Regions from separate parts of the Pseudoalteromonas sp. CNAT2-18.1 genome, predicted to be linked through region 2. Evidence: riboswitches for the same ligand, from Rfam matches in the RefSeq annotation. Region 2 holds a riboswitch; the other holds the start of a gene.
What was found. Region 2 has a riboswitch for lysine ahead of lysC (lysine-sensitive aspartokinase 3). Riboswitches for the same ligand answer to the same signal wherever they lie in the genome.
Positions count from the first base shown of each region.

Region 1 (3,848 bases), on a different contig from region 2:
AAAGTAGTAAACGCTCCCGACTTAAGCTTCTGTAATTCCAACATTTCTTGCACTAGCGCCTGCAAATGTCGGGCGCAGCCCAATGCCGTTTGCTGTTCTTCGCGACCAGCCGCAGTATGAGAGTCCAATAGGCCAATAATCCCTGTAATTGGCGTCATTAGCTCATGACTCATATTAGCTAAAAAGTCAGATTTTACCCGATGCGCATGCGCGGCTTGACGCCGTTGGTAACGAAGCCGATAAAGAATGGCTGACACTCGACGTGTCAAAGGATTAAAGATGAGCCACCACTCACATAAAATAGTAGCAATGGCTGCCAGCGTTAAAAGGGGAATAACAAGCTGTAAATGTTCTATTTTTTGCTTAGATTTTGACTCTAATACGGTGACAACAGCATCTAAGTCCTGCAATAACGACAGTAGTTTTTGACCCTGAAAAGCACTTAAAGATGCATCGCTGCGACTCGCTAACTGCACATACTGGCGCACCCGACCATCCAAGCCCTGCTGGTGATAAAGCGCCAGCACCTGAGGGCTTTGCTGCACCAACTGTGAGCCTAATAAAAACTCATGGTTATTATAAAAGCGCATAGTGGCACGAGCGAGTTGCTGCTGCTCAAATCTTACAGCACGGTCATTGACGGCCAATTTATGCAATGCAATCTTCTGCGAAAGCATCCGCTGCATACCCGCAATGTTTATTACTTTTGCGTCATTTCGCTGCATATTGATGCTTTTCATCACATACACTGTAGAGCTAAGTATGACAACAACAAGCACACTGGCTGCCCAGAAATAACGTTTTTGTAAGTGTTTGGTAAGACGTTGCATAAGAGGGGCCTTTGCAATAACCCCTTAATACTGACACAAAATCAGCCTTTGTAAAATTTGTTCTCGCTTTAGCGTTGACAGCGTTAAGCATAAAGTGATTGAATAAAAAGGCACCCTTATTGAGTCGGCCGCATGTGCTGCGGTCGCAAGGGCTAGAAGAGGAGCGTCATTCAGGTAGTTATGGGAAGGAGAGCAAACTCCAAAGCACCATAACGAGGGGAATGTACGCCGAGAGACCTGTAAAGTTTGCTACTTACTGTCTCGGGCGCATGGGTTGAATCCCAGCGACTGTCACCATTAGCGCTTAGCGCTATGTTTTTGGTGGAGAGCTTCTGGTCTTAGTAACGCTGGGCCCATTTGGCTCTGTGTTTTAAGCCCATTCGCTCTTCGAATTTAACCAGTTCGATGCGAGGCGGGCAACCCCTTCCTAATTCAATCGAACTCGCACTAAGTTCGTGAGAGATGACTACAACTCATTCTTTAGCAGATACCATTGTCTGGACAGCATTGATCACTCCGATGCATGCTGACGGCAGTATTGATTTTAACACCTTAACCCTACTTGTGCGCGAGCAAGAGCAAGCGGGAAACGGCATTCTTATTCTTGGCTCTACTGGTGAAGCTCTGGCTCTCAGTATAGATGAGCAACAAGCCGTAGTTCGTCACGTTACAGCGCTCACCTTGCGTGTGCCACTGATGGTTGGCGTGGGCGGTTTTAACCTTAGCCAGCAACTACATTGGCTTAGTTTTTGTAACCAACACCCCATAGACGCCTACCTTCTGGGAGCTCCCTTATATGCTAAACCGGGTATTCAGGGGCAGCTACATTGGTACTCGGCACTACTGGATGCCAGCAAAAAGCCGTGCATGTTGTACAACGTGCCCGGACGCGCTGCAGTTAGTATTCCCCCTACGGTCTTAGCACAGCTACAACAGCACCCACTGTGCTGGGCACTTAAAGAAGCCAGCGGTGATATTGCACAATTTGAGGCTTACCGCGAAGCCGCGCCTGAGTTAGCGATTTTCAGTGGCGACGACGCGCTGATGCCTTATTTTGCTCAGGCCGGTGCAGCGGGCCTTGTATCTGTGGCCGCCAACGTCTGGCCACAGCAGACACAGCATCTGGTACAACAATGCCTTCAAGGGCAAAGCGTCAATGCCTTTATAACCTGGCGCAGTGCAATTGATGCGCTGTTCAGTGCAGCCAATCCAGTGCCCGTTAAGTGCCTTTTGCATGCTCTTGAACGCCTCAACAGCCCGGTGTTACGACCACCATTAAGCCACCTTGAGCTTAATGACACACAACCACTTCTTAATGCCCATGAACGCATTGTTGCGTGGGCACATTGATAAAATTAGTTAACAAGGTACCTCAGTTATGAGTTGGTTAGACTTACTAAATGACCTCGAAAGCGGCCACGTACGCGCCGCAACACAAGACGAACACGGCCAATGGCACGCCAATGTGGACGTAAAAAAAGGCATTCTCGAAGCCTTCAAAAGTGGCAATAACACCGAGTTTGCGGGCGGCTTTGTTGATAAGCATAATCTAGCTCCTCGCGGTTTTAGCGCCCAAGATAATATTCGCATGGTGCCTGGCGGTAGTGCTGTGCGTCGAGGTGCTTACGTTGCCCCTGGCACCATTATCATGCCACCTGCATATGTCAATATTGGTGCCTTCATCGACAGTGGAACTATGGTCGACAGTCATGCCTTGGTAGGGTCATGTGCGCAAGTGGGCAAAAACGTTCACCTCAGTGCCGCCGTGCAATTAGGTGGCGTGCTCGAGCCAATTGGCGCTAACCCTGTGGTGATTGAAGGTGATGCCTTTATCGGCGCGGGCTGTGTCATTGTCGAAGGGGTGGTGGTTCGCCAAGGTGCGGTACTCGCCCCTGGTGTACGTTTAAGCGCCACTATCCCAGTATATGACTGCGTTAACGAGCGACAACTCGATAAGGGCGAAGCGATTCCGGCCAACGCCATCGTTATACCTGGCTCCCGCCCAAGCTCTAGCACTTGGGGACGCGAACAAGGGCTCAGTATGAGCTGTGCGCTTATCGTAAAGTATCGCGATCAGCACAGCGATGCATCGCTGGAGTTAGAAGAGGTATTACGCTAATGCCTGTCTCTGGCGCATTGTTAAACGCTTTTGATACCCTCACTCAGGAGCGCCAAGAACCTTGCTTTGTCTACGATCTTGACAGTCTACGTAAGCACCTTGATGAGCTGATGGCGCAAGATGTGGTGAAGTTATGGTATGCGGTAAAAGCGAATCCTTTATCTGCGGTTATCGAGACTCTGGCAGCCGCTGGCTTTGACTTTGATGTCGCCAGCAGCGGTGAGCTCAATCAGGTGCTTTCACAGCATGTTGGTGCACAACGCATCCTCAACACCGGGCCGGCAAAATCGCGCCAGCAGTTAGGCGAATTCTTAGACGCTGGGGTACGTACCTTTGTGTTGGAGAGTATCAATCAAGTTCGCTGGCTTAATGAGCTGGCGTATAACCAAGGTATTGAAGTGGATGTGTTGCTTAGAGTGCAGTTGCGCTGGCCAGAAGGTGAGCGTAATCCGCTCGGTGGCAATACCCTGACTCCGTTTGGCTTAGCGCCAGAGCAGTGGCAAGGGCTCTACTTAGCCGACTACCCTGCGCTGAATTGCATTGGCCTGCATATTTTTCAGTGGGGCAACATGCTTGATGCGGCCCAGCTGCTTCACCTATGGCAAAGCATGTTAGCGCCATTACAAGCACTCTGTGAACGCCTTGGTTTTGCCATGCAAGTACTGGATTTAGGTGGCGGCTTAGGCGTTCCTTATGACAGCGAAAGCAGCCCGCTAAAGTGGCAGGATGTGCTCGGCGCACTGCGCGATATTAAGCGGCAAAGCGGCGTAAAAGAGTTGTGGATGGAGTTGGGCCGTTACGCCGTCGCACAATGTGGTTACTATTTAGACCCCGTCATTGAACAAAAAACAAATTATGGCGAGCGCCAACTGATCGTCGCAGGTGGTATTAACCATCTT
Region 1 covers NZ_JAKRFR010000008.1:111,497-115,344, forward strand. The annotation lists gene MHM94_RS17100 (response regulator) at 1-830, opposite strand, end outside; lysine riboswitch at 979-1,170, shown strand; gene dapA (4-hydroxy-tetrahydrodipicolinate synthase) at 1,293-2,180, shown strand; gene MHM94_RS17110 (2,3,4,5-tetrahydropyridine-2,6-dicarboxylate N-succinyltransferase) at 2,209-2,949, shown strand; gene MHM94_RS17115 (PLP-dependent decarboxylase) at 2,949-3,848, shown strand, end outside.
Region 1: another riboswitch for lysine. It lies ahead of dapA (4-hydroxy-tetrahydrodipicolinate synthase); the one in region 2 lies ahead of lysC (lysine-sensitive aspartokinase 3).

Region 2 (3,848 bases):
ATATAACCAGCCCCTGCCCCTATTTTTGCCGCTTTTGGTTGCCAAGCACGTTTAAGTGCTTGTACCGGGTTGGCTTGAGCGGCGTAGCCCAAGTACAGCTCAGTGAACAGTGCCGGTAGTGCCAAGGCAAAGATGACAATGAAATACACCAGTAAAAAAGCACCGCCACCGTGATTCGCTGCTTGAGTTGGAAAACCCCAAATATTACCTAGGCCTACTGCTGCACCAGCTGCCGCTAGTACAAAACCTATACGGCTTTGGAAACCGTCACGCTTATTCGTCATTCGCAGGGATATCTGTTATTGTTTTGCCGCTATTAAATCATAATTACCCGTATTAAAGTAGTCATAGCCACGCTTATCGGAATGTCCTTGATGCTAAACCCTGCCTATCGCTTTTCACCTTTACCGACCGATACCGAGCAATATGCCAAGCACAGCGACGTGGTGTTGCTTTATTGTGCTAAAGCGCACGGTGGATTAAATGACGCACATTTGCACCGCACAGAGCAAGCGGTCTTAGCAAAGCGTAAAAAGGTGCAGGCACAACTGGAGTATCGCGCCACACGCTGGGCCATAAAACAGCTGGCACGACAGCTGTACCCACAGTATCGCGATTACCCTCTTGCTGCCTGGTGCAGTGAATTTGACGTTGAACAGGCGCAGCTGGTGCTCAGCGTTGATGGCCACCCCCTCGATGCGCGGGTAGTCATCAGCCACGCTCACGGCCACATTGCCGTGGCGATGACGCGCGGCGCAACCTTATTAGGCGTAGATATTGAGAAAATTGACAACGCACGCGCCTTTAAGAAGCTGGCGGCGCACTATTATCCTGAGGCCGAGGCAAGGGATATTGGCAGCGAGGTTGAGACCTTTTTCCGGGTCTGGACGTTAAAAGAAGCCTACGCAAAAGCGACTAAGCAACCCATTGCCACCTTGTTAGGCCAACCCATCTTGGAGCTTATCGGCGCCCTTGATGGCCAGGTATATTGTCAGGAACTATTTGCCGGGCACTTTGATATCAGTCTTATCACCGATCCGCAGCGCCCGGTGCTCACTGTTAACCTTCCAGCAGCCGTTGATGAATAGTTTGCACCACTGCATCAGACTGACTTTGCTCAACCAAGAAGCACAGGTTATGTTTCGATGCGCCGTGACAAATAAGGCGAATATCAAACTCACTGAGCACCTGCATTAAATTCAGCTCGCTCTGGCGCAGCACAATCTCCGAGCCAATTAACGCCACCAATGTGAGGTTATTCTCAACCGACACATGGCAAAACTCGCTTAAACGCTCGAGGGCTTGCTGATCAAGCTCCGGACGACTGGCATTCGGGGCATTATCAAGCGTCAATGCGACACTTATCTCCGAAGTTGTGACCAAATCAACGGAAATTTTATGCTCACTCAAAATAGTAAACACCCGCGCTAAAAAGCCGCTCGCTAATAGCATTTCCGGGCTTTTCAGGGTCAAGAGAATTTGGTTTTTACGCTGAGTCACAGCGCGAACACCAGCTAAAGTGTCTCCTTGGGGCGTTTTTTGTATCCACGTCCCGCCCCCTTGTGGTTCGCGACTGGAGCCGACAAACACACTGATGCCACTGCGTGCAGCGGGTAAAATGGTCGCCGGGTGTAGGACTTTAGCGCCAAAGGTTGCCATTTCGGCGGCTTCGTCAAAGCTTAAGTGGGCAATGGGTGCGGCTTTGGCACAGACTCTGGGATCGGTGCTGAAAATACCGACCACATCGGTCCAAATATATACGCTGTTGGCGCCAATCGCCTCGGCTAATAAGGCCGCGCTGTAATCCGACCCCCCACGCCCTAAGGTGGTGGTATCGCCATAGTCATCACTGCCCATAAAGCCCTGAGTGACAACCACTTGATCTTTAAGCAACGGCAGCAATTGGGCATGGGCTTGCTGCGCTGTTGCTTTAATATTGGGCTGGGCTTTGCCAAACTGACTATCTGTTTTGAGCACCGAACGCACATCAAAGCGCGTTGCCGCCACGCCGTGTTCCCGTAATACCTGAGTAAACAAATAAGAAGAGAAACGCTCGCCAAAACTCAGTAGCTCATCGCTGTGGGCGCTCGATTGTGGCGCTTGCTCAGCGCTGCTTCGAAAGGCGCTCAAGGTGACATCAAAGCCGTGGGCTAAATCAGCATCAAGGCTGACATATTCGAGAATATTAAGCTGGATAGCGATCACCCCATCGATGTGCGCTTGGCGCTGCTGTGACGTTAATGCACTTTGGCATAACGCTACCAGGTGATTGGTGACCCCGGCACTGGCGCTAACCACCACTACACGCACGTTGTTATTATCTGCGATGATTTGTGCACACCGGCTCATAGAGCCATGATCGGCCACTGAAGTGCCGCCAAACTTGGCGACAGAATATTCCTGATTCATTATCTCTCCGAGATGAAAAACGAGTTATTTTTCAAATACAATCAGGAGAACTTGGCAAGACTAAAAAGGTAAGAATGTCCATTGCCAGAAGCCCTCCACCCCTACAGGTGACAGTTCCGAGGATTCAGCCTCAAGAACCGAAAGCCATTGCGACGCACAATGCACTTCCTCGGCGATAGTCTCCCTCATAAACGATCAAAGGCTGTCGTCGGCCTCACGTTTACTACCTAGCTATCGCACCTCTTCTGCGACACATTCGATCCTGAGACCGAAGTGAATCAGCAATGTACCTAGCAGACGGCTAGAAGTCAATATCACACTTCACTGGAAGATGTTCTGGCGGTGAATGATTGCTTGGATACACAAGTTGGCCGCAGCCAGCCTGTGTATTGCCGATTATGGAATCTAATTAAGGTTGGATGGGGCAATGCTCACCATCAACTGGCACCCAAACAGTTCGCGTTTCCATACGACAATTATATTCGACGGTTTGCTCTTCTTGTTGGGTGAAATAGGAGTTGTGTTGATGCATATATACGCCACCGGGAGCCTGGCCAGAAGGTCCGGCAATTGTCCAGTTTGCTGGGCAACTTTGTGTTGATAATACAACGCGAGTTTCCCACTCTGGCGCATCGCTATTAGGAGCCGATGCGCTAAGCCTGTAGTGACAACGTTTGTAAGAAACGTCTACTAACTCGGTTCTATAATCACAGACTCTCACTAATCGCTCGTCCCAATACCCTCCGCAATTTACACTGTTTACTTGGGTATCATAGAAGGTATTGTAGTCTGTTACTTTTATTTGTGAGCTAGATGCCAATACATTATTGGCCACAAAAAAGAGCAACGCCAACACACAGGCTGATAAAATTTTTTGTCTCATTTTTATTTCCTTAACAATAGCTTGGAAATAAAAATGCTACATAAAATTATCATTTATATAAACAGAAACTAAGTTGATTATTTTTCAATCAAACCGCTATTAACTTATCAACAATAAATAAATCTGAACACCTCTTTTTCATTAAAAAGCCAACGTTATAATTCCTTAATTACGCAACAATCAATTTATAAAAATTTGCTTATAAAGAATAAATGCTCGATATTGTGTGAAAAATAAAGTTACCTTTCCTGTGAATAAAATCGTCATGAGATAAGCTAATAGTGAGTGCTCGCCAATATCTAAGAAAACTGACTACTGTCTTCAGTCATGCGCACCACCAAACCTTCGGCCACTAAAAAATGATAAAGCTGTAAATCGGCTATCAGGTCACTCGAGGAGAGCTCAAAGTCTTGAAAAGTTCTATTGTGATAGCGAAAACGAACAATATGTTCATAACGCTGGTGCTGGCAGTAAATGACCTCTTTGACATCAGCGAGCTTTATCGGCGTATCAAGTAAGTTCAGTACCCCATGCTCAACAAATATGGCACTACAGC
Region 2 covers NZ_JAKRFR010000002.1:474,259-478,106, forward strand. The annotation lists gene MHM94_RS05565 (sodium-dependent transporter) at 1-284, opposite strand, end outside; gene MHM94_RS05570 (4'-phosphopantetheinyl transferase superfamily protein) at 375-1,088, shown strand; gene lysC (lysine-sensitive aspartokinase 3) at 1,060-2,409, opposite strand; lysine riboswitch at 2,490-2,662, opposite strand; gene MHM94_RS05580 (hypothetical protein) at 2,819-3,292, opposite strand; gene MHM94_RS05585 (hypothetical protein) at 3,592-3,848, opposite strand, start outside.